One region of the Methylocystis sp. Se48 genome, then DNA from elsewhere that is predicted to be linked to it. Evidence: predicted binding sites of a transcription regulator. Region 1 holds the regulator's gene; the other holds the start of a gene.
What was found. The regulator PhoB, encoded in region 1, activates phosphate uptake and scavenging genes when phosphate is short. The targets are predictions, from matches to a motif close to TGTCATNNANCTGTCAT.
Positions count from the first base shown of each region.

Region 2: ACV959_RS11685 (YdcH family protein) is a predicted target of PhoB. The motif match lies at 2,094-2,110, and genes of this name have one in related genera.

Region 1 is NZ_CM149850.1:330,813-351,132, forward strand. Features, by position in the region: gene pstC (phosphate ABC transporter permease subunit PstC) at 1-298, shown strand, start outside; gene pstA (phosphate ABC transporter permease PstA) at 310-1,152, shown strand; gene pstB (phosphate ABC transporter ATP-binding protein PstB) at 1,149-1,931, shown strand; gene phoU (phosphate signaling complex protein PhoU) at 1,945-2,664, shown strand; gene phoB (phosphate regulon transcriptional regulator PhoB) at 2,661-3,407, shown strand; gene ACV959_RS01670 (GcrA family cell cycle regulator) at 3,430-3,957, opposite strand; gene ACV959_RS01675 (acetylornithine transaminase) at 4,403-5,599, shown strand; gene argF (ornithine carbamoyltransferase) at 5,599-6,543, shown strand; gene ACV959_RS01685 (Hsp33 family molecular chaperone) at 6,543-7,496, shown strand; gene ACV959_RS01690 (sensor histidine kinase) at 7,472-8,890, opposite strand; gene ACV959_RS01695 (hypothetical protein) at 9,166-10,284, shown strand; gene ACV959_RS01700 (fumarylacetoacetate hydrolase family protein) at 10,361-11,095, shown strand; gene ACV959_RS01705 (pyridoxal phosphate-dependent decarboxylase family protein) at 11,179-12,681, shown strand; gene ACV959_RS01710 (EamA family transporter) at 12,721-13,155, opposite strand; gene ACV959_RS01715 (bile acid:sodium symporter family protein) at 13,179-14,264, opposite strand; partial or broken gene ACV959_RS01720 (IS701 family transposase) at 14,531-15,358, opposite strand; gene ACV959_RS01725 (hypothetical protein) at 15,397-15,621, opposite strand; gene ACV959_RS01730 (M16 family metallopeptidase) at 15,771-17,054, opposite strand; gene ACV959_RS01735 (M16 family metallopeptidase) at 17,110-18,447, opposite strand; gene ACV959_RS01740 (hypothetical protein) at 18,520-19,224, opposite strand; gene lspA (signal peptidase II) at 19,338-19,850, opposite strand; gene groES (co-chaperone GroES) at 20,080-20,320, shown strand, end outside.
Region 2 is NZ_CM149850.1:2,359,895-2,363,521, forward strand. Features, by position in the region: gene ACV959_RS11670 (DarT ssDNA thymidine ADP-ribosyltransferase family protein) at 1-325, opposite strand, end outside; gene ACV959_RS11675 (macro domain-containing protein) at 310-1,215, opposite strand; tRNA gene ACV959_RS11680 (tRNA-Val) at 1,828-1,902, opposite strand; gene ACV959_RS11685 (YdcH family protein) at 2,202-2,381, shown strand; gene ACV959_RS11690 (protein adenylyltransferase SelO family protein) at 2,512-3,627, shown strand, end outside.

The DNA.
Region 1 (20,320 bases):
CGTGCTTCCCTATACGCGCGTCGGCGTCATCGGCGGCGTGATGCTGGGGCTCGGCCGCGCGCTCGGCGAGACGATGGCCGTCACTTTCGTCATCGGCAACGCGCACAAGGTCTCGCCGTCGCTGCTCGCGCCCGGCACGACGATCTCGGCCACCATCGCGAACGAATTCACCGAAGCGGTGGGCGACATCTACACCTCCGCGCTGATCGCCCTCGGTCTGATCCTCTTCGTCATCACCTTCGTCGTTCTGGCGATGGCGCGTTACATGCTGATGCGCATCGAAAAGAACGCGGCATAAGGAACGCGATCATGTCGCTTTACGCCGCCCGCCGCCGTCGCAACGCCCTGGCCAAGAGTCTCGCCTGGGGCGCGTCGGTCTTCGGCCTCGCCTGGCTGTTCCTCATCCTCGCATCGCTGCTTTACGAGGGTTTGCGCGGGCTCTCTCCCGCGGTCTTCACACAAATGACCCCGCCGCCCGGCGGCCAGGGCGGCCTGCTCAACGCGATCGCGGGGTCGCTGGTGATGACGGCCATCGGCGTCGCGATCGGCACGCCGCTCGGCATGCTCGCCGGCACCTATATGGCGGAATACGGGCGCTACACGAAGCTCACCGTCGTCGTCCGCTTCATCAACGACATTCTGCTCAGCGCGCCCTCCATCGTGATCGGCCTCTTCGTCTACGAAGCGCTCGTTCACCCGATGGGCCACTTCTCGGGAATAGCGGGAGCGGTCGCGCTGTCGCTTCTGGTCGTGCCCGTCGTGCTGCGCACGACCGAGGACATGCTGCTGCTCGTGCCGGGCTCGATGCGCGAAGCGGCGTCGGCGCTCGGCGCGCCGCGCGCGCATGTCATCGGAAAAGTCGCCTATCGCGCCGCCAAGGCCGGCCTCGTCACCGGCGTGCTGCTTGCGGTGGCGCGCGTTTCGGGCGAGACGGCGCCGCTTCTTTTCACGGCGCTCAACAACCAGTTCTGGAGTTCGGATCTCGGCGCGCCGATGGCGAGCCTTCCGGTCGTGATCTTCCAGTTCGCCCTGTCGCCCTACAAGGATTGGCAGCAACTCGCATGGGCCGGCGCGCTGCTGATCACGGTCGCGGTCCTCACGCTCTCCATTATCGCCCGGATGCTCAGCGCCGGACGGAGGAAGTCCAAATGAACATGGCAGTCGCGCAAAACGAGCCGCCGGCCAAAGTGTCGGTGAACAATCTCGATTTCTTCTACGGCGAGTCGCTCGCGCTCAAATCCATCAACCTGCCGCTGCATGACAACAAGGTCACGGCTTTCATCGGACCGTCGGGTTGCGGCAAGTCCACGCTGCTGCGCGTCCTCAACCGGATGTACGATCTCTATCCGGCCCAGCGCGCGCGGGGCGAAGTCTTGCTCGACGGGCAGAATATTCTCGATCCGGCGGTGGACGTGAACGCCCTGCGCTCGCGCGTCGGCATGATCTTTCAGAAGCCGACGCCTTTCCCGATGTCGATTTACGAAAACATCGCCTTCGGCATCCGCCTCTACGAAAAGCTGTCGCGCGCCGACATGGATGCGCGCGTCGAGGAAGCGCTGCGCGGCGCCGCGCTCTGGGACGAGGTGAAGGACAAGCTGCACACGAGCGGGCTCGGACTCTCCGGCGGCCAGCAGCAGCGCCTGTGCATCGCGCGCAGCGTCGCGGTTCAGCCGGAAGTCATCCTCTTCGACGAGCCCTGCTCCGCCCTCGATCCCATCTCGACCGCCAAGGTCGAGGAGCTGATCGAGGAGCTTTCCGAGCGATATTGCATCGCCATCGTCACCCACAACATGCAGCAGGCGGTGCGCGTCTCCGACTATACGGCCTTCATGTATCTCGGAGAGCTCGTCGAATACGGCGACACGGATCAGGTCTTCAACACGCCGCGGGAAAAGCGCACGCTGGACTACATCACCGGCCGCTTCGGCTGAGGAAGGACACGCCATGAGCGAGCATATCGTCAAATCCTACGACCGCGATCTGGAGGCCTTGGGCCGGCGCCTGGCGGAGATGGGCGGCGTCGCGGAAAAAATGCTGGCGGAGGCGATGCAGGCGCTCGCCAGTTTCGACGTCGATCTCGCCAAGCGCGTCGTGGCGGCGGACGCGCGCCTCGACGCGCTTCAGCGCGAAGTCGAGGAGGCCGCGATACTGACCATCGCCCGGCGCCAGCCGCTGGCGGTGGACTTGCGCGAATGCATCGCCGCCATCCGCATCTCGGGCGACATCGAGCGCATCGGGGATCTCGCCAAGAACCTCGCGAAACGGACGCTGAAGATCGCCTCGGACGCGCGTCTGCCGCGCGCCATCGTCGGGCTGAAGTCGATGCACGAACTCGCCGCCACGCAGCTCAAGGAAGTGCTCGACGCTTATGCGCTGCGCGACGTCGAACGCGCCCGCGCGGTGTGGGAGAACGACGCCGATCTCGACGCGCTGGAGGACTCCGTCTTCCGCGATCTCCTCACCTTCATGATGGAAGATCCGCGCAACATCTCCTTCTGCACGCATCTTCTGTTCTGTTCGAAAAATCTCGAGCGCATCGGCGATCACACCACCAATATCGCGGAGACCGTCGTCTATCTCGTCACCGGCGAGCCCATGCCGGCCGAACGACCGAAGACGCGCGTTTGCAATCTCCGCGCCGGGGAGACCGAAAGCCCGCAATGAACGAGTCCGCCCAACAATCCGCCCTCCGCGAGGTCAAGCCAGATCGCGCGCCGCGCATTCTCGTCGTGGAGGACGAGACGTCGCTCGCGACGCTGCTCGTCTACAATCTGGAGGCGGAGGGCTATCAGGTCGAGCATGTCGACAATGGCGACGAAGCGGAGTTGCGCATCACGGAGACGCCGCCGGACCTCGTCATTCTCGACTGGATGCTGCCCGGCGTCTCGGGCCTCGAAATCTGCCGGCGCCTGCGGGCGCGCGACGCCGCCCGCGACATGCCGATCATCATGCTCACCGCGCGCGGCGAGGAGAGCGAGCGCGTGCGCGGCCTGTCGGTGGGCGCCGACGATTACGTCGTGAAACCCTTCTCGACGCCGGAGCTGATGGCGCGCGTGCGCGCCCTGCTGCGCCGCGCGCGGCCGGAGCGCGTCGCTTCCCGGCTGACGCTCGGCGACATCGATCTCGATCGCGAGACGCGCCGCGTGCGCCGCTCGGGCCGCGAGATTCATCTCGGACCGACGGAGTTCCGGCTGCTGGAATATTTCATGGAGAAACCGGGGCGCGTCTTCACCCGCGCGCAGCTTCTCGACAGCGTTTGGGGAATGTCGGCGGAGATCGACGAACGCACGGTGGACGTTCACGTCGGCCGGCTGCGAAAGGCGCTGATCCGCGGGCGGGAGAAGGACCCGATCCGCACCGTGCGCGGTTCGGGTTATTCCTTCGACGAAACATTCGGGCGCGACTAGCGCGCCCCGGCCGTCAGGCGCGTCACGCGTAGCGCGGGGCCCTGAGCTGCTCGCGCGCGCGGCGGCGGTCTTGCGCCGGCTGATAGGCGATGCGGGCGTGATGGGCGCAATAGGGGCCGCCGCCGATCGGCGACTTGCCGCCGCAGAAGCGGAATTCCGGCGACGTCGGATCGCCCATTGGCCAGCGGCACATGGACTCGCGCAACTCCATCAGGGTCACGCGCTCCGTCATCGGAATGACGACTTCCTCCTCGGGAACCGCGCGCGCGACCACCATCGCCTGCGGCGCGAATGCGAGCGCGACATTGCCGTGCACGGCGTGTCCCGCCGCGCGGGGCGCGGGGGCGGCGGGACGCGGCGCCGTCTTGGCGGCGCGCGGACGCGGCGCGCTCGCCGTCTTGGCGCGCTCCGCCAATCCGAGACGATGAATCTTCCCGATCACGGCGTTGCGCGTGATGCCGGGTCCAAGTTCCGCAGCGACCTGACTCGCGCTGAGGCCGTCGCTCCATAGTTTACGCAACAGCTCGACGCGTTCATCGGTCCAAGACATGTGTGACCTCCAACCGGCCGGTTCGAGCGCGCATGGCGGAATCAGCCGCCCCTCGCTGCACTGGCGCAAGCCAGCGGCGATATGACGCGCATCGAGACTCGAGAGACGTCGCGCGGAAAGAACGCGACCGCGCCGACGAGAAAATTTACTGGAGCAGTTGAATCATGCGCAAGAGTCGCTGGCAAGCAAAAGGGGGCGTTCTCAACAGGGATTGTCCCCGCTTTCCGTCGCAGGTGTTGCGCGCAAGACTCACTCGCCTCGCAATTGCCCTGGAAAAGCGCCAAATTCGCCCGCGCCGCGCAATCGCTTCGCCGTTTCCGGCGATTTGACCGGACGCGCCGTCCCGCATAAAATCATGTGTCAAATGGCCGCCCTGAAAGGGGCGGCGCTTTGTTTTTGGGCTCGGGCCGCGGCGGGCGGAGTCCTTGTCGCTTGGAGCATGGTTTTGACTTCTGCGCTGTATCCGACCTATGCGCGGGCCGACATCGCCTTTTCGCACGGCGAGGGCGCATGGCTCGTCGCCGAGAACGGCGACCGCTATCTCGACTTCGCCTCGGGCGTGGCCGTTCTGTCGCTGGGTCATGAGCATCCGCATCTCGTCGCCGCGCTGAAGGCCGCCGCCGAAAAGCCCTGGCACGTCTCCAATCTGTTCCGAATTCCGCAGGCCGAGCGCCTCGCCGAGCGTCTCGTCGAGGCGACTTTCGCGGACGTCGTGTTCTTCGCCAATTCCGGCGCCGAGGCGGTCGAATGCGCGATCAAGACCGTGCGCAAATATCATGCGGCGAACGGCCAGCCCGACCGCTATCGCCTGATTACTTTCGAGGGCGCCTTTCACGGCCGCACGCTCGCGACCATCGCCGCCGGCGGAAACCCGAAATATCTCGAAGGCTTCGGTCCGCCCGTCACGGGCTTCGACCAGGTTCCCTTCGCCGATCTCAAGGCGGTCGAGGCGGCGATTTCGGACGAGACCGCCGGCGTGCTGCTGGAGCCCGTGCAGGGCGAGGGCGGATTGCGCGTCTTTCCGAATGATTTCCTGGTCGCGCTGCGCGCGCTCTGCGACGCCCGCGGCCTGCTTCTCGCGCTGGACGAAGTCCAGTGCGGCGTCGGCCGGACCGGCAAGTTTCTCGCCTGCGAACATTCCGGCGTCGCGCCGGACGTCGTGGCGCTCGCCAAGGGCCTCGGCGGCGGCTTCCCGCTCGGCGCCTGTCTCGCGACGCGCGAGGCCGCGAAGGGCATGACGCTCGGCGCGCATGGCTCGACCTTCGGCGGGAATCCGCTGGCGGCGACCGTCGGCGGCGCGGTGCTCGACGTCGTGCTGTCGGAAGGATTTCTCGCGCGCGTCGCCGCGCTCGGCGCGCTGCTGCGCCAGCGTCTCGCGGAGATCGAGGACCGCTATCCGGGCGTCGTTCAGGAGGTGCGCGGCGAGGGGTTGATGTTCGGCCTCAAGACGCGCGTTCCAAACGGCGATTTCGCCGCCGCCGCGCGCGCGGAAGGGTTGCTCACCGTTCTCGCCGGCGACAATGTGGTGCGCCTGTTGCCGCCCCTCATCATCGACGAAAGCCATATCGCCGAAGCGGCGGCGCGCCTCTCGAAGGCCTGCGAGCGCCTGTCCGCTCCGGGCAAACAATTGGGAGCGGCCTGATGACCGCGCATTCCATGACGCGGCCGCGTCATTTTCTCGATCTGTCGGATTTTTCGGGCGCGGAGCTGCGCCATATCCTCGGCCTCGCCAAATCCCTGAAGGCGAAACGCGTCAAGGGCGCGGCGCCAAGCGAGCGGCCGCTCGCCGGCAAATATCTCGCCATGGTGTTCGACAAGCCGTCGACGCGCACGCGCGTCTCCTTCGACGTCGCCATGCGCGACCTCGGAGGCGAGACGATCATGCTCACGGGCGCCGAAATGCAGATCGGCCGCGGCGAGACCATCGCCGACACGGCGCGCGTCCTGTCGCGCTTCGTCGACGCCATCATGATCCGCATTCTCTCGCACGACGATCTCGCGGAGCTTGCGCGCCACGCGGGCGTGCCGGTCATCAACGGCCTGACCAAGCTTTCGCATCCCTGCCAGATCATGGCGGACGTTCTCACTTTCGAGGAGCGCGTCGGCCCGATCGAGGGACGAACCATCGCCTGGGTCGGGGACTCGAACAACGTGCTCGCGAGTTGGGTCCACGCCGCCGCGCGCTTCGGATTCGCGATCAATGTCGCGACGCCGGCGGAGCTCGCGCCGCCGCAGAGCCTTCTCGACTGGGCCAAGGCCAATGACGCGGCGGTGAATGTGACGCGCGATCCCTATGCGGCCGTCGCTGGCGCCTCGGCCGTCGTCACCGATTGCTGGGTGTCGATGGGCGACAAGGACGAGGATTTCCGCCGCCGGGCGCTGGCGCCCTATCAGGTGGACGCGAAGCTGATGCGCGCCGCGGCGCCGGACGCCGTCTTCATGCATTGCCTGCCCGCGCATCGCGGAGAGGAAGTCACGGACGAGGTGATGGACGGGCCGCAGTCGGTCGTCTTCGACGAGGCTGAAAACCGCCTCCATGCCCAAAAGGGCGTGCTCGCCTGGTGCCTCGCGCCGGGGCTCGCCTGATGGCGGAGGCGCCGAGCCGGCCGGTCTCGTCGGAAGCGAGGGACGATCGGACGACGCCCTTCGCCGTGGAGGCGCTCGACCTGCGCGGGCGGCTCGTGCGGCTCGGCCCGACCGTCGACGCAATCCTGAAGCATTACGATTATCCGCCGCGTGTCGCGCGCCTTCTGGGCGAGGCCATCGCGCTCGCGACCCTGCTCGGCTCCATCCTTGAGTCGCACGGCCGTTTCCAGCTCCAGACGCGCAGCGACGGCCCCGTGGACATGCTCGTCGTCGATTACGACGCGCCGGGCAAGCTACGCGGCTTCGCGCGGTTCGACGCGGCGCGTCTTGACGAGATCGCCGATCCGGCGCCGGCGGCGCTGCTCGGGCGGGGCCATCTCGCGCTGACCATCGAGCGCGAGGAGGACGCCGCGCGTTATCAGGGCGTCGTGCCGCTCGAGGGCGAAAGCCTCGCGGAAGCCGCGCATATGTATTTCCGCCAGTCCGAGCAAATTCCCTCCTTCGTGCGGCTCGCGGTCGGCGAGATCGTCACGGCGCGGGGCCGCAGCTGGCGGGCGGGCGGACTGCTTCTGCAATATTTGCCCGCGGCGGGCGCCCGCGTCCGCGACCTCGCGCCCGGCGACGCGCCATCGGAGGCGGAGGCCGCGGAGGAGGACGACGCCTGGGCGGAAGGACAGGCCCTCGCCGGCACGCTCGAAGACCATGAGCTCGTCGATCCTGCGCTGTCGGGCGAGCGTCTGCTGTTCCGGCTCTTCCATGAGCGGGGCGTGAAGGTGTTCGGCGAGCGCGCGGTCGAGGAATTCTGCCGTTGCTCCTCGGCGCGGATCGAGCGCCTGCTGAAAAGCTTCACGCCGCAGGAGCGCGCCGACATGGTGGGCGACGACGGCCGCATCGGCGTCACCTGCGAGTTCTGCGCGACCTACCGCAGCTACGATCCCGCCGATTTCGCCTGATCCGCGCCGTTTGCCGCCGGCGCGGTCACCCGCACTCGCGTTCCGCCTCCCGGCGCGCTGTCGATCTCGAAACCTGCCCCGGCGAGCTGCGCGCGTTCGCGCATCCCCGTCACGCCGAAATGGCCCGGCGCCGGCGCCTGCGGATCGAAACCGCAGCCGTCGTCCTCGACGACCAGCTCCGCGCCGCCCTCGCCGGTTCGCAGCGTCACGCGCACGCGTCGCGCGCCGGAATGGAGTTCGACGTTGCGCAGCGCCTCCCGCAGGACGGCGCCGAACAGCCGCTCGGTCGCGTCCGGCAGGACGTCGAACCCCGTCATGTCGAGCGTCACCGCCAACTCCCCCCATCTCTGCGCAAATTCGGCCGCAATGGCGCGCAAGTCCTTTTCCTCGCGCCGCGCCGCGCGGGTTTGCGCGATGGCGTCGCGCGCTTCCCACAAGCCCTGCCGCGCCTGCGCGTCGAGCGCCGCGAGGGCCGCCCTGGTCTGCGGGTCTCCCGTCGTCTTCGCGATGAGCCGCGCTTCGGCGATCATCGTCACAATCGAGCGCACCAGCGTATCGTGCAGTTCGTGCGCGATGCGCATCCTCTCGTTCGCGACGGCGGCGGCGCGCGCCTCCTCCTGCGCCCTTTCGCGTTCGACCCGCAGCCGCCGCTCGGCGGTCACGTCGCGCGCCACGGCCTGAAATTCGCCGCCCGCCTCGTCGTCGAGGAAGCGCACCTCCCAGGCGAGCCAGACGGCGCGGCCCCGCGCGTCGCGCGCCGCCATTTCGAATGAGGCGGCGCCGTCGGCCGCCGCGCCCAGGCGGCAGGGGGAATTGTCCGGCGCTGGAAAAAGCCTGTCGAGCGCCTCGCCGATCAACGCATCCTGCGGACGGCCGAAAAAGGCCGCGGCCGCGCGGTTGACGAAAACGATCTTGCAATCGGGCCGGAAGCGCAGCACGAGATCGGCGGAGGCTTCGACGATGTCGCGGTAGAGCGCGTCGGCGACGCGCAGCCGCGCCGCCGCGGCGTCCGCCTGTTGCCGCAAAATCTGTCTTTCGCGCCGGTCCGAGGCCATCAGCCGGTCGATCTGCTCGCCGGCGTGGTCCGGCGCGGTGACGGCGACGAAGACCCGCGCGCGCGCGTTCCAGGAGATCGAAACGGTGACGCGCGGCGCGCCGGCCCACGCGCGCACCGAGGGCAGAACCATCTCTCCGCCCCTCTCTCGCAAGTTCTCCAGGTTTCCTTCCATGTGCATCAGCAGCGGCGCGTCGCAGGCGGGCTTTCCGGCGGGCGGCAGCCAGTCGCACAGCGATCCGAGGCGGTTTGCGACGATAAGGCGCTCGTCGAAAATCGCGAGCCCGAACTGCCCGCGCTCCAGCGCCTCTCCAAAAATTTCCTCGTCCGGGAACGGCATGCGGAAAACATAGCCAAGTCCGCGGGCGGCAATCCATATCCGATATGCGCACTTTAGAGAGATTCGCATATCTGGCGGCGGCGCCCCCCCCCCCGCGCGACCGGATCCAGCGCTGCAACCCGGGCTGGACAGCTTTCTTGAACAAGGTTTCAAAATCTCATTGCGACTCGGAGAGAGCGCATTATCCTGTAGAGCCTCAGTTGGGGCGGCGGTTCGCAACGCGTGGCGTTTCCATGTTTGTGCGCCGGAAGCCCAATTTTCGGAGGTTTGCCGCCATGAGCTTCAAAATGTTCGATGTGGTTATTGGAACTTGCTTTTTTTTCACTCTCGCGAGCCTCGTCTGTTCCGGCGTCAGGGAGCTGATCGATTCCTGGCTCGGCACGCGCGGGAAATTGCTCGAACAAACTCTTAGAGAAATGCTGGACGATCCCACGCCGATGGAGACGATCTCCAGGCAAAAGAACCAGAGCGGCCAAACAAAAGAAAAAAGCATACTTCTCCGTTTTTATGATCATCCATTGATTTATTCGCAATTCAAGGGAGATTATCGCGCGCCGATTTTGGAAGAGGACCGATCCGGCGCTAAGTCTCCAGCGCCGCGGAAGGCCAGACTGCCTGCCTACATCGACAGAAAAACTTTTCAAGACGCGCTGTTTGCGGTGATGAAGGACATCGTGGCGGGCGAGGAGACCCCAACGCCCAAGCCGGACGAAGCCGATGATAAAAATAAACAATTCAAGGCTTTGCGTGAAGCCGTCGCCAAGTCCGATTTCAGGGTGAAGGGAGACCCTGACAAAAAAGCGCTCGTCCCCAGTCCCCGGTTACGGAAGGCGTTTCTATGGGCGCTCGACGACGCCGGCGAGGATTTCGAGAAGGCGAAAAACAATCTCGGCGATTGGTTCGAGGCCTCGGTGGAGCGGACGCAAGGACGCTACAAGAGAAATACCCAGGCTTATCTCTTCGGCATCGGGCTGTTCGTCGCCATGGCGCTCAATATGAACGCCGTGGATGTCGTCAAAGAGTTGTATGTCTCGGATCAATTTAGAGACCAAGCGCTGAGCGACGCGATTAAATTTTGGGAAGAGAAAAAAGACCCGCGGCCGGAGAGCGGCGGGGCGCCTACCGGGACGGATGACGGAGAAATCAAAAAGGAGATCGAAAAATATCTCAATCGGCTGGATGAAATCCACGCGCCGATCGGCTGGACGGACGCGGCCCTGGCGGATTTCAAAACCTTCGATCGCGAAAGGATCGCGCTGCATATCGCCGGATGGACGCTCACCGCCATAGCGATGGTGTTCGGAGCCGCTTTCTGGTTCGATCTGCTCAACATGCTGCTGCCGATCAGAACGAGCCGGAGGCCCGAGGAAGGCGCCGAAGCGCGAGAAAAATAGCGGCCGACAGTGCGGCGCCGGCGCTCCCCGAAAAATCGTTTGATTTTTGGCGTCGGCGGCCCCATGGCGTGTCGCCATGCAGTATCCCGCCTTCGTCATTCCCCCGCCGCCGCTCCCCTCGATCGCCGTCGCCGGCGAGACTCGGCGCTTTCCGGTGCGGCGCATTTTCTGTGTGGCGCTCAACTACGCGGAGCATGCGCGCGAGATGGGCAAGGAGCCCGGCGCCGAGCCGCCCTTCTTCTTCGCCAAGCCGGGCGACGCGATCGTCGCGAGCGGGACGGCGATTCCCTTTCCGAGCCTCACCGGCAACCTCCATCACGAGATCGAACTCGTCGCGGCGCTGCGCGCGGGCGGCGCGGACATTGCGCCGGAGCGGGCGCTCGACTGCGTGTACGGCTATGCGGCGGGGATCGACCTCACGCGCCGGGACATGCAGACGGCCGCGCGCAACGCCGGGCGGCCCTGGGACATGTCCAAGGGCTTCGACAATTCGGCGCCCATTGGCGCTCTCCGGCCGGCGGCCGAGATCGGCCATCCGGCGCGCGGCCGCATCGCGCTTTCCGTCAATGGCGCGCCGCGCCAGCAGGGCGACCTTGCCGACATGATCTGGAGCCTGCCGCAGATCATCGCCGAACTGTCGCGCCATGTCGCGCTCGCGCCGGGCGACCTCATCTTCACCGGCACGCCGCCCGGCGTCGGCGCCATGCGGCCGGGCGACCGGGCGGAGGGGACGATCGAGGGCGTGGGCGCGGTCAGCGTCGCATTCGCCCCGGACGGTTGCGCGGACCCGGCAAAGGCGGCTATTGGCTAGCGGTGTGAACCGCCGGGAGACGCGCGGCGTATGCCTCATCTGACCGCCTTTGCGCCGCGAGTAGGGCGCGTGAGCGCCGCGACATGACCAAGCCGGTCGATCTCGACCCCGAGGACTGGGACGCCTTTCGCGCCGAGAGCCATCGCGCGCTCGATCTCATGATCGACTATCTGCGCGGCCTGCGCGAACGCCCGGTCTGGGTTCCGCCGAGCGAGGAGGCGCGCGCCCGCTTCGACCGCGACCTGCCCGCGCAGGGCCGCGACCTCTCCGCCGTGCTCGCGGATTTCGACCGTTACATCAAGCCTTTCGCCACCGGCAATATTCATCCCATGTTCATGGGCTGGGTGCAGGGCGCCGGCACGCCGGTCGGCATGATCGCGGAGATGCTCGCCGCCGGAATGAACTCCAATTGCGGCGGCCGCAACCATATCGCGATCGACGTCGAGCGCCAGATCGCCAAATGGATGGCGCAGGTCTTCGGCTTCCCGCAGGACGCTTCCGGCATTTTCGTCACCGGCACGTCGATGGCGAATTTCCTTTCGCTGCTTGTCGCGCGCGATCAGGCCTATGGCGACAAGGACGTTCGGCTCAACGGGCTTTGCGCGCGCGAGGGCCAGCTTATCGCCTACGCCTCGCGCGAGGCGCACAATTGCGTGCGGCAGGCGATGGAGCTCGCCGGACTCGGGGCGCGGCATCTGCGGCTCATCCCGTCGGACGAGAACCGGCGGATGAAGATCAGCTATCTGCGCCACGCCATTTCCGCCGACCGCGCGGCGGGCTTCCGGCCCTTTCTTGTGGTGGGAACGGCGGGCACGGTGGATACGGGCGCGGTCGATCCGCTGGACCGGCTCGCGGACGTGGCCCATACGGAAGATCTCTGGTTTCACGTCGACGGCGCCTTCGGGGCGCTCGCCGCGCTCTCGCCGCAGCTCAAGCCTTTGGTGAAGGGGCTGGAGCGGGCGGACTCCATCGCCTTCGATTTCCACAAATGGCTGCATGTGCCCTATGACGCGGGCTTCTTCCTCGTGCGTGACCCTGCGGCCCACAAGCGCGCTTTCGCGGCCAACGCCGCCTATCTCTCGCGCGCCCCGCGCGGCCTCGCGGCGGGCGACACCTGGCCCTGCGACCTCGGCCCGGACCTCTCGCGCGGCTTTCGCGCGCTCAAGGCCTGGATCACGATCGAGACCTACGGGACGAAGAAGCTCGCGGACTGCATCGAGCAATGCTGCCGCATGGCGAAGCGGCTCGAAGGCTGGATCGAAAAGTCCGACAGTTTCGTCATGCGCGCGCCGGTCGGGCTCAATATCGTCTGCTTCGGGGTGAAGGGCGACGCCGACGGCTCGCTCGCCCGCGAGATCGTGATGGAGCTGCACGAGCGCGGCGAGGCGGCCCCCTCGCTCACTATTCTCGACGGCGTCCCGGCCATTCGCGCGGCGATCATCAATCACCGCACCCATGAGGCCGACATCGACGCCTTCACGGTCTTCCTCGAGGCCGCGCTGCGCCGCGCCCGCAAGGAGCCGCACGACTTCGGCGCGCTCATCGAGCCGCACGGGCCAGGCAAGACGCGGCTCTCGGAGGATTGAAGCGCCGGCCTGTCCGCGCGCCCGCGATTCCGCTCTCCGTCAGCTCTTGTAGGCGACAAAAACGGCGCCAGCGGCGATGAGGCAGATCCCGAACCAGTTTCTAGGAGAGAGGCGTTCTCCGAGGATGAGCGCCCCGAATATCGCCACGAACACGACGCTCAACTTGTCGATCGGCGCGACTTTTGCCGCGTCGCCGAGCTTCAACGCGCGAAAATAGCAGACCCAGGAGGCGCCGGTCGCGAGTCCCGACAGGAGCAGGAAGAAATAGGTGCGTCCAGAGATTGACCCGGGCGGTTGCCATTGGCCGGTGGCGAAAAGGAATGCGGCGAGCGCGCACAGGATGACGATCGTGCGAACGAAAGTTGCAAAATCCGAATTGACGTTTTCAACGCCAATCTTGGCGAAGATGGCCGTCAGCGCCGCGAAGACGGCCGAAAGAAGAGCCCAGAGCCGCCAGGAGTTGAATTGACCCATCTGCATTCCTTCGCCTTGGCTGATCAATGGCCCCTTTCGGCGGCTGCGGCCTTTCGGCCGCCGAACCGCATCAGGCCGGCGTCGACGGTCGACGCGAACAAGTGCTGGACGAGATTGTAAAAAATGATCGGAAGCATCACCCGCGGGTGATCCGCCAGCGCGACCGACGCGAGAACAAGACCGGAGCCGTTGTTGTTCATGCCAAGACCAAACATGAGAGAGGCCGTTTCCGAGCGGTTCGCCTTCATCAGCCTCGCGACCAGAAGGCCCCCGCCAAATCCCGCAATGCACAGCAGCGCGACGACGGCGGCCGCGATGAAGAGAAAATCGCGGTCCGGCGCGGATACGACCTCCGGCAAAACAAGAGTCGCGTTCGAATAATTCAGGGTGACCAGGACCAGAAAGTTGAAAAGCTTCACATAAGGGAGCATGCGCCCATAAAGGCGATCTCCCAGAAAGGCGCGGAAGGCGATCCCCGACAGGGACGGCAGGATGACCCAGGCGCCGAGAAAAGACATGGCTTCGCCGGAAGCCAATTCATGCAAGTCCTCCGAATAGTCGCCTGCCGTCAGGAATCCGACCGTGTGAAGAACGAGAGGGGTCGTCAGGGGACTGAACAGGGTCGTGACCAAGACAAGGCCGAGGCTGAGGACAAGGCTTCCGCTCGCGTTTTGAGCCCAGGCGGTGGATGCGCCCGCGATCGGCATCGCCGCGACGAGCGCAAGCCCCACCAGCAGCTGCTGCGCCTCCTCCGGATTGTGCCAGAGAGTCATCGTGACGCTGACCCCGAAAATCATGGCGAGCGGCGCGGCGAGGTTTCCAAGAAGGCCGAGGAAGATCATCGGCGCCTTGCGGCCGGCGCTCGCGAGTTCTTTTATCGAAACGCCAAGTCCCGCATTGAAGAGCAGCGCGGCGAGCATGACCGGCGGCAAGGCGAGTTTGATGTCGCCGAAGGGCGTGTGCGCGAGCCCCAAATCCGCCTTGCGGATCCAGAGACCGAACTGAGGGAGGAGCGCCGCCGCGAAATAGGAAATAATAATCAGCCAGATCAAATATTTGTGCAGAAAATGGACCAGCGCCGCCGGACGGCTGTGCGGTTCCGCACTCATTTTCCCTCCTGTCTCTGAAGAGCCTGGTTCGGATCCGAAGCGGCCCGCGACAAAACAGCCCCAAGCTTGTCGGCGCGCGCCCCGCGCCAAGAACTTCAGTCTATCGTGCGCTTTCCGACGGCATGTTTCCGATCGGTTTCGGCCGACGCTGTCGCGGCCCGGGTTGCGACGGTCCCGGAGACGCCCTGACGATCAGCCGCATTTTTGTGTCACGGATGAGACGCCGCCTGCGGCGTCTCCTCGGGACGCGGAAATCCACCGGAGACTGCCGTTTCGGCGCCCGCGCCCGCCGAGAGCCGGCGCCAGGCGGAGGCCGGCAAGCCGTCCGCAATTTCTTTGGCTGCGCCCGAAATCAATTTCGACTTGCCCCAGGAGTGGAACGGCTCGTTGGATTTGACGCCCAGCACGTAGCCTTTGCCAGCGCGCCGCAAGGCCATTTCGATATCGCCGACGCCCTAGACTGTGTCGGCCGCTACGAAGGAGAATGGGACCTTCGCTTTGATCGCTCTTTCGATCATAGCGAGCGCCAGCGCCGGCTTGGTCGCAAAGCCGCCAGACGCGCTGTCGACGATCTCCTGCGGAATATGCGCCTTGGCCATGCGCGCTTTATCCTCGGTCCAGCTCTTGGGCGGATAAAGCTCGCGGTCGATGAACGCATGGCCGCGCTCTGTGGCGCAGCACGCGAAAACGCCGATCTGGCAATTCGCGATCTTCCCCGCTGAGCCTGTATATTGCCGTGCGACGCCGCAGGAGGCCTTACCCTGCTTCAGAAACCCCGTCTCGTCGACAAGGAGAACCGCATCTTCGTCCGCCAAGGCTTCGAGCGCATAATCGCGCACAATGTCGCGCAGCCCATCCGCGCTCCAGCGCGCGCGACCCAGAATTGCCTGCCGCCGCCACGGTCCCGGATCGCCCGCCGCTTCGGCGCGCATCCAGCCCGTCTTGCGCCGCTCTTCGCCCAGCAACCCGTCCAGAAAGCGCTCCGCCAATCGCGCCACGCGCTCCTGCGTGAACAGAGGCCGCATCCGACGCTTCACGTCACGCAGAGACGACGCCCACAACTCCAGCGTCGTTTCGATCGAAGCTCCCGACATCCCATGATCCCCTTGCCGAATCATGGCGTCCCATCGAGTCAGAACTCCAAATATAATGCAACTGTAATGATATAATGCAACTCTAATGCTAAAGCGCGGAGTTGACCAACCGTAGGGGTATCTTCCTCGTGGTCGCTTTCCCAAGCAATTAGGCGTTCAACCGAAACATGCGCTGCTTTTCCTGCATCTTCAGGGCCCACCTTAGCGCGGCTCCGAGCCCACCTCAGCAATTCCCGCTTCACAAGTGCTTTGATGGCAGCCATCTTGCCCCCCATTCAGCAGGACAGCTTTCGGGCGGACACGCCCTGAGCCCTGGGGCGCGATCGTTGACCACAAGCATAGCTTTCCAAAGCATTGAATGATCGATACTCAACATCTCCGCCATACTGGTGCGACAATCCCGACTCTCCCCTCACACCCCCTCGGGCCGTCCCACCATCGTCACCAGCAGCTTGCCGTCGCCGAAGAGCTTCTTCGCCGCGCGCTTGCAGTCCTCCAGACCCACGGCGGCGATCTCGCCGTTGCGCTCGTCGAGATAGCTCGGCTCGAAGCCGTCCTGCTGCAAATGCACGAGCTGGCTCGCGATTTTGGTCGAGGTGTCGAAGCGCAGGGCGTAGGAGCCGATGAGGAACTTCTTGGCCTTGTCGAGTTCGTCCTCGGTCGGGCCCTCCTCGGCGAAGCGGCGGACTTCCTCCTCGATCACGCGCAGGGCCTCGCCGGCGCGCTCGTTCTTGGTGGCGGCGGCGCCGATCAGCATCGGGCACTGTTCGTATTCGTTGAGCTGCGAATAGACGCTGTAGGCCATGCCGCGCTTCTCGCGCACCTCGCGGAAGAGCCGCGCGGTGAACGTGCCGCCGCCGAGAATGTGGTTGGCGACGACGACGGCGAAGTAATCGGGATCGCGCTTGGCGACGCCGGGGCGCCCGAAACGGATCGTCGTCTGGGGAATGTCGAGGTCGACCAGCCGGCGCGACCCGACCCCGGCGATGGTCGTCGCCGGGACGGGCGCGAGATCGTTTCGCGCCTCGAGCGGCCCGAAGGTTTCGTCTAGAAGACCCGACAGCGTCCGCGCGTCGATCGCGCCCACGACGGCGATGTGGAGATCCTTTCTCGAAAACAGCCGCTCGCGCAAGGCCACGAGATCGGGGCGCGAAAGCGTGTCCATCGAGGCGAGATCCCCGCGCGCCGGGCGGCCATAGGGATGACCCGGGAAAGCGGCCTCGCGAAAGGCCTTCGCCGCCATGGCGTCGGGGTCGTTGGCGTCGCGCTTCAGTTCCGCGACGAGCTGGCTGCGCACGCGCGCGACGTCGGCCTCCGCGAGATGCGCCTCGGTGAGCGCGAGCCGCAGCAGCGCGAACGCCTTGTCGACGTTTTTCGACAGCGTCTGCAAATGGCCGGAGATCGCGTCGCGGTCGGCGCCGAAGCCCAGATGGATCGCGAGTTCGTCCACCGCGCGATGAAAGCCGCGCGCGTCATAGTGGCCCGCGCCTTCGTCGAGCAGGCCCGCGAGCAACGTGGCGAGGCCCGGCTTGTCGGCCGGATCCTGCGCCGCGCCGCCGCGCAGCGAAAATTCGAGCGCGACGAGCGGCACGGCGTAGCTCTCGACGAGCCAGGCGGTGACGCCGCCGGGCGTGACGATCCGCTGCACATGCTCGGCGCGGGAGGCCGTGGAGACGGCGGGGGCGTGGGCGGTCATGGGGAAGTCCCGATAAAAGAGAACGGCCGGCGACGCGGCGCCGGCCCGGAAGGGTTCAGGCGGCGTCGGCTGGCAGCAGAAAGCCGGTCACGGCGCGGCGCTTGTCGAGCCATTTGCGCGCGGCGGCGGAGACGTCCTCGGCGGTCACGGCCTCCATGCGCTCGGGCCAGGCGATGACGTCCTCGATGGTGAGGCCCGTGGCCAGCGCCTCGCCATACCAGCGGGCGAGCGAGGCCTGGCTGTCCTGCGCATAGATGGCGTCCGCGACGAGGCGCGTCTTGGCGCGCTGGAGATGCGCGGGGTCGACGGGGGTCTCGGCGAAGCGTTTCAGCACGCCGTCGATCGCCTCGTCGAGTTCCTCGAGCGAGACGCCGGGCGCCGGCGTCGCATAGACCCACAGGCGCGTGTCGTCCACGGCCGAGCCGAGATAATAGGCGCCCGCGCCCACCGCGAGCTTATCCTCCACGACGAGCTTTTCGTACAAGGCGCTGGTCGCGCCGCCGCCGAGCATATAGGCGAGCGTCTCCAGCGCCTCGGCCTCGCCGGGCGCGGCGGTGCGGTAGGACGGCACGAGAAAGACGCGCTCATGCGCAGGCTGCTCGACCTTCTCGTCGGCGAGCGACACGAGCCGATGCGCGCGATGCGGCGGCTCCTTGGTGCGGGCGCGGCGCGGCGGCTCGGCGCGCGCGGGGATGCGGCCGTAGGTCTCCTGGGCGAGACGCAGAACCTCCTCCGCTTCGACGTCGCCGGCGACGATCAGTATGGCGTTTTCGGGCGTGTAGAAGCGGCTGTAATAGTCGAGCGCGTCCTCGCGGCTCAGGCTCTCGATCTCGTGATACCAGCCGATGATCGGCGTGCCGTAGGGGTGATGGGCGAAAAGCGCCGCCTGCACGGCTTCGTCGAGCTGTGCGGCGGGATCGTTGTCGGTGCGCATCCGGCGCTCCTCGAGCACCACCTCGCGCTCGGGCGTCACCACCTCGTCGGTCAGCGTCAGATTGCTCATCCGGTCCGCCTCGAAGGCCATGAGCGTGGCGAGATGCTCCTTGCCGATGCGCTGGAAATAGGCGGTGTAGTCGTAGCTCGTGAAGGCGTTCTCCTGGCCGCCAAGTTCCGCGACGAGATTGGAGAACTCGCCCTGCGGATGGTTTTTGGTGCCCTTGAACATCAGATGTTCGAGGAAATGGGCGATGCCGGATTTCCCGATCGGATCGTCCGCCGCGCCGTTCTTGTACCAAATCATATGGGTGACGACGGGCGTGCGCGCGTCCGGGATGACGACGATCTCCAGCCCGTTGTCCAGTCTGAAATGCGAAACATTGGCGCTGGCGCGCGCCGATCCGCCGGCCGCGCCCGGGGTGAGCGAAACGGTCGGCGGCGTGAGCGACGAGGTCATGAACAGGCCTTTCCCGCGGCGCCCGGCCGCGCAAATCAGGAGACGGTTTCTCCCAATATAGGCCCAAATCCGCTAGTTGTCAGAGCCCTTGAGGAAGCTTGGCATCATACTGGACAAAAGCCCCCCGCCGCCGCTCTGGGCCTGCCCCGCAGGCATGCGGGCGCCGGGCTGCGCCACGGGATCGTTGTCGCTCCCCTCGCCGCCGACATAGCGCAAGGGGTTCCACCAGCTCGTTTTCTTGGCGTCCGTGTCGCGCACCTTGCTCAGATCCTGCGTCGGGCGGCGATAGCCCGAGGGCGGCTCGGTGAGCAGGCGCCGGCTCGGCTCGTCCAGCACCGGTCCGCTGGTGCGGGCGCCAGCGTTGAGCGCGCGCTGGAGGAAACCGGGTTCGTCGTCCGTGCCAGGCGCGTAATCGGGCTTGGGGCCGCGAATGCGCTCGAGGAGGCCCGGATTTTTCTCCGGCGGGGGCGCGTTTGGCACCCTGGCGTAGCGGTCCGAATTGCGGCGGCGCTCGCCGGGCTCGCCCGACGGCCAGCCGCCTGGCCGGTCCGCCGTCTCCTTGGGCGGCGGCAGGTCGCCGATCCGCGGCGGCAGCACGAGCTTTGGCCGTTCGCTGTAATCGATCGACTTGGCGGTGGGATCCGAGGACACCCCGACCAGCTCCATCACGGAGCTGACGGTCGATTTGTCGTCATAAGCCAGCGCCGGCGCGGCATAAGCCGCCGCGAGGCCAGCGAGCGCGCCCAGAGCGTGGCGCCGCGACCGTGCGAGCTTCATGCGTGCAACTCCTCTGCCCCGCAGGGCGATCTGAACGGCCTTCGGGGACGCCGCGCGCCCCGAACGACAGACCATGTGCGCGACTTGTTGGCGATTTAGTGGCGAAGGCGGAGTCACGCGCCCTCTTCGGGCGCGGAAGCGGGCGCGAACAGGCTCTCGTAGAGCAGCAGCGCGACTCCCGCCGTGATGGCGACGTCGGCGACGTTGAAGACGTAATTGGCGAGCGGCCCCACCGGCAGCGTCGTGTGAAGATAAAAGAAATCCGCCACCGCGCCGCGCGTCAGGCGGTCGGCGGCGTTGCCGAGCGCCCCGCCGATGACGAGCCCGAGCGCGAGCGCCGTCAGCCGGTCGCGGGCGCGGGTCATCCAGAAGGTCAGCCCGGCGACAATGACGCCCTGCGCCGCGAGCAGCCCCGCGCGAGCAAACCCCTCGTGCGCCGGAAACAGCGAATAGGAGACGCCGTAGTTCCAGGAGAGAACGACGTCGAGGAAGGGGGCGAGCGCAATCGGCTGCCGGGCCTCGATCCCGAAGACGTCAAGCATCCAGTATTTGTGCGCCTGGTCGAGCAGCGCGGCGGCGAGCGCGGCGAACAGCCCGAGGGCGCGCGGAGACTTCCAGCCGGACAAGGCGCCACTCCCTGACGAGGAGACCTTGCGACGCCTAGTAAGGCCTCGCGCCGCCGGCGGCAATCGGGGGCGTTTCGCTTCCACATCCAATCGCCTTGACTTCGGGCGCGCGCCGCCATATGTCCGGCGCGTTGTTGGCACTCGTCGCTAGAGAGTGCCAGCACATTTCGCTTATGGCTTGCGGCGGGCGCAGCAATGCGCCCCAAGCGCAGAAAAGGAAGACATTGCAATGGCGTTCCGTCCCCTGCACGACCGCGTCGTGGTCAAGCGCATCGAAGGCGAGGAAAAGACCAAGGGCGGCATCATCATCCCCGACACCGCCAAGGAAAAGCCCCAGGAGGGCAAGGTCGTGGCTGTGGGCCCCGGCGCCCGCGACGAGAACGGCAAGCTCAATCCGCTGGACGTCAAGGCCGGCGACCGCGTGCTCTTCGGCAAATGGTCCGGCACCGAAGTCAAGATCGACGGCGAAG
Region 2 (3,627 bases), 1.7 Mb from region 1:
ACATTTGGTTTTCCTGCCTGTAGGGATCACTGCGGCACTTTATACCCTCGGTACGAAGATGGTATCCGTTCTTTGGGCGGAAATATAACCGCGCATTGCCGTGCGACTCCGTGTAAGCTGAGAGCGCCCCCTGGTTAGCTACGTCGTGAAAGTTCGTGACGCGATTGCGTGCAAAAATGCAGCCATCTTCTACAATGCTTATAGCATTGGTGACATGTGTCGTGTGATAAAGAAACTGCGGCCAGAACTTGTGCTGATAGCTTGACGCTAGCCGCTTGCTTTCTTCCTCTATATGTTTTTGTGCACGGGCTATTGAAAGAGGCAAATTTGATCATCTTTCGAGTCAGGCAGTGCAACGGACGTAGCTTTAGCTTTTTTCTCTACCCGACTGATATAAAGTCCGTGAGAAGGAAGCGTATTTTCGCGCTTCATTATCTCGGCAATCTTGACGTAGGGAAGCGCGCCAAGAATCGGGAAAAGGTAAGATTTCAAGCGCCTGGCGTCTCCCGGAAATTGGTCGCTGGAAAGAAATCCAGATTGAATGGTAGCCCACGTCCATTCTAGGAGTTCTGGCCTTAAAAGGACATTTTTGCTGTTCGTTTTTATGAAGATCCCTTCGTCGCCCCATTTCGCTTCAAAGGGCGTCGAATCTTTGAGTGTCTCAAAACGCCCCTTATGTGCGGCGATTTGCGCGTAAACATCATTGCGGAAGTCATCAAAAGAAGCCGGCATCCTAAACGCATGCGTCTCCTTATGCTCCGGAACAAAACCAACCGACACTTGCCGATCATGGACATAGACGGGAATTTCGAGTTTACTTAGATATTTCTCCATCAGCGGCTGCACTTCATCCCAGGATAAATTACCATTTCCGCATCCCAACGGCGGGAATGAGATCGAGGATATTCCCATGTCTTGATAAGACGCGACGAACGTCTTAAGTCCCGCCTCCACGTATTCAATTTTTGACGGCTGCCGCCAAGTCGTCTTCGTTGGAAAATTTAGAATCCAGTGGTCTGGGGCTCGCCATAAATGCAGCTTGCCGACGCTGAGTTCATGTTTGTCGCACAAGCGCTTGTACGCTTTGAACATATCCGGATACCGCTCCTTGAAACCAAGAGCGATACCTTTCCCCATAACGCCGACGACATTCACCGTGTTCACCAGCGTCTGAGCCGGCGAATCAAAGATGCTTGTCCTGACGTAAGTTAGCATGACAGCACCACACTCTCCCCGAATCGGAACTACGTTCTTTTTTTGTTCTAAATTTTAGCGGGTGCAGCGAAGGTTTCCAACAGGGAATTTTGCCCACAGGCAAAGTCAACGTCCGGCGATTGGCGCAGTTCCTTCCCACGGGGTGTGTCAGCTGCTACCGCCCCATTCCGCTCGCCCGATGCCGTGACCAATCGGGCCGAACGTCGCTCGGGCGCGCACCGCAGACCAGACAGCGCAATCGGCGCTTGAGGGTGGGCACTTCGACGGACCCCGGCGATCCGACATATCGACGCTCTCGCGACGGCCGCAGCCGCATTCGACGGCGACGGCGCGGACGCCAAGGCTGCGCATGTTCGCAAGGTCTATGGCCGGGCAAGTGTAGCACGTCGGGGAAGGCATGAGCGCGAGCTTAGGCCGCTGGGGCTCGGGCCGCCAAGATCGGGGCGGCGTCCAGCTGCGCTCGGGGCAAACCCCACCATGGGAAGGGACCAAGCCGGTCGCTCGAATGGCGACCGCGCGACAGCCACGGCCGCGCCTTTTGTGCGTTGCTGACGTATTGCTGACGCGGCTTCACGTCAGCAAGTCACCATCCACCTATGTCTTTGATTTGAATGGTGGGCGCGACAGGGATTGAACCTGTGACCCCTACGATGTCAACGTAGTGCTCTCCCGCTGAGCTACGCGCCCCCTTCCGGGGTCCGCCTCGTCGGCGGTTCGGGTGGCGTGTGTATAGTGGCGGACGCGCCGGGGCGCAAGCGCCTTTCTCGTTAAAAATGCATCCTCCGCTCCCGAACCCACAACGCCCGATCGGGGCGCGCCGAAGCGCGGGCGGGACCGCAACAAAGGTTGACGAAACGTTACATTCTCCGCTCCGTCTCGCGAAAGATTTGTGACAGATGCGGCATTTCATGCCTTGCAGCTTCGACCGGTTATGGCATGCTTGACTTTGCGGCCCTCGCCGGGGCCGCAAGATAAGGAGGTTCCGCATGTCCTTGCAGGGTCATATCGTCGAACTCCAACGCCGCCACGAGGCGCTCAAGAAGGAAATCGAGCAAGAGCAACTCCATCCGAACGCCGACGAGGCGAAAATTCTGGAGCTCAAGCGAAAAAAGCTGCAAATCAAGGACGAACTCGCCAAATTGCAGGGAAGTCCGACGCGCCACTGACGCGTCCCCTGGTCCCCCCAAATTCCAAAGCGAAAGACGTCTCTACATAGGCGGAGGGCGCTCTCCGCCTTATTTTTTGGCGCAACCCCTGCTCGCTGCGAATGCGCCGACAACCACGAGACGCCGCCCAATGCCCGTAACCGCCGACTATTGCCCCGAGACTCTTCACGAGAGCCTGGGAGACCCCTTTTTCGACCGTGTCGAAGCCGCACGCTTTCCAAAAACGATCCTGCGCTTTCGGAACCAGCGCTGGGCGGCGCAGGTCGGGCTCGACGGTTTGACCGACGAGGAATGGATCTCCCACTTCGGCCGCTTCGATCCCCTGCCGGGCGGCCTGCCCCAGCCGCTCGCTCTGCGTTATCACGGCCATCAGTTCCGGGTATACAATCCGGAACTGGGCGACGGCCGTGGATTTCTCTTCGCACAATTGCGAGACGCCGCCGACGGCCGTCTGCTCGACCTCGGCACCAAGGGCAGCGGCCAGACGCCCTGGTCGCGGCGGGGCGACGGGCGGCTGACCCTCAAGGGCGGCGTGCGCGAAATCCTCGCGACCGAAATGCTGGAAGCGCTCGGCGTCGACACCTCCAAGACCTTCAGCCTCATCGAAACCGGCGAGGCGCTCGTGCGGGGCGACGAACCCTCGCCCACGCGCGCGAGCGTGCTGGTGCGCCTGTCGCATTCGCACATCCGGATCGGCACCTTTCAGCGCCTCGCCTTTCATGACGACAAGGCGGCGATCGACCGCCTTCTGGACCACGTCTGCCGCCATTATTTCCCCGCGCTCGCGGAGCTGCCCGGCCCCGGGAAGGCCCGCGCCTTTCTGGAGGCGGTCGTGGCCCGAGTCGCGAAGCTCGGCGCGGGCTATATGGCGGCCGGCTTCGTCCATGGCGTTTTGAACTCGGACAATATCAACGTCACGGGCGAGAGTTTTGATTATGGCCCCTGGCGCTTCGCGCCAGCGTACGATCCCCTCTTCACGGCCGCTTATTTCGACGAGAGCGGGCTTTATTCCTTCGGGCGCCAGCCCGGCGCGCTCGCGTGGAATCTCGCACGGCTCGCGGAATGCCTGCTTCATCTCATCGGCCACGACGCAGCCCAGCAGGCGCTGGACGTCTTCCCCGGCCTGATCCAGCGGGAATACCGCGCCGCGCTCCTGCGCCGGCTGGCGCTCTCCTCCGCCGGCGAAGAGGCCGACGCCCGCCTCGCCAAAGCCTGGACGGATTTCCTGATCGCGACGCGGGCGCCT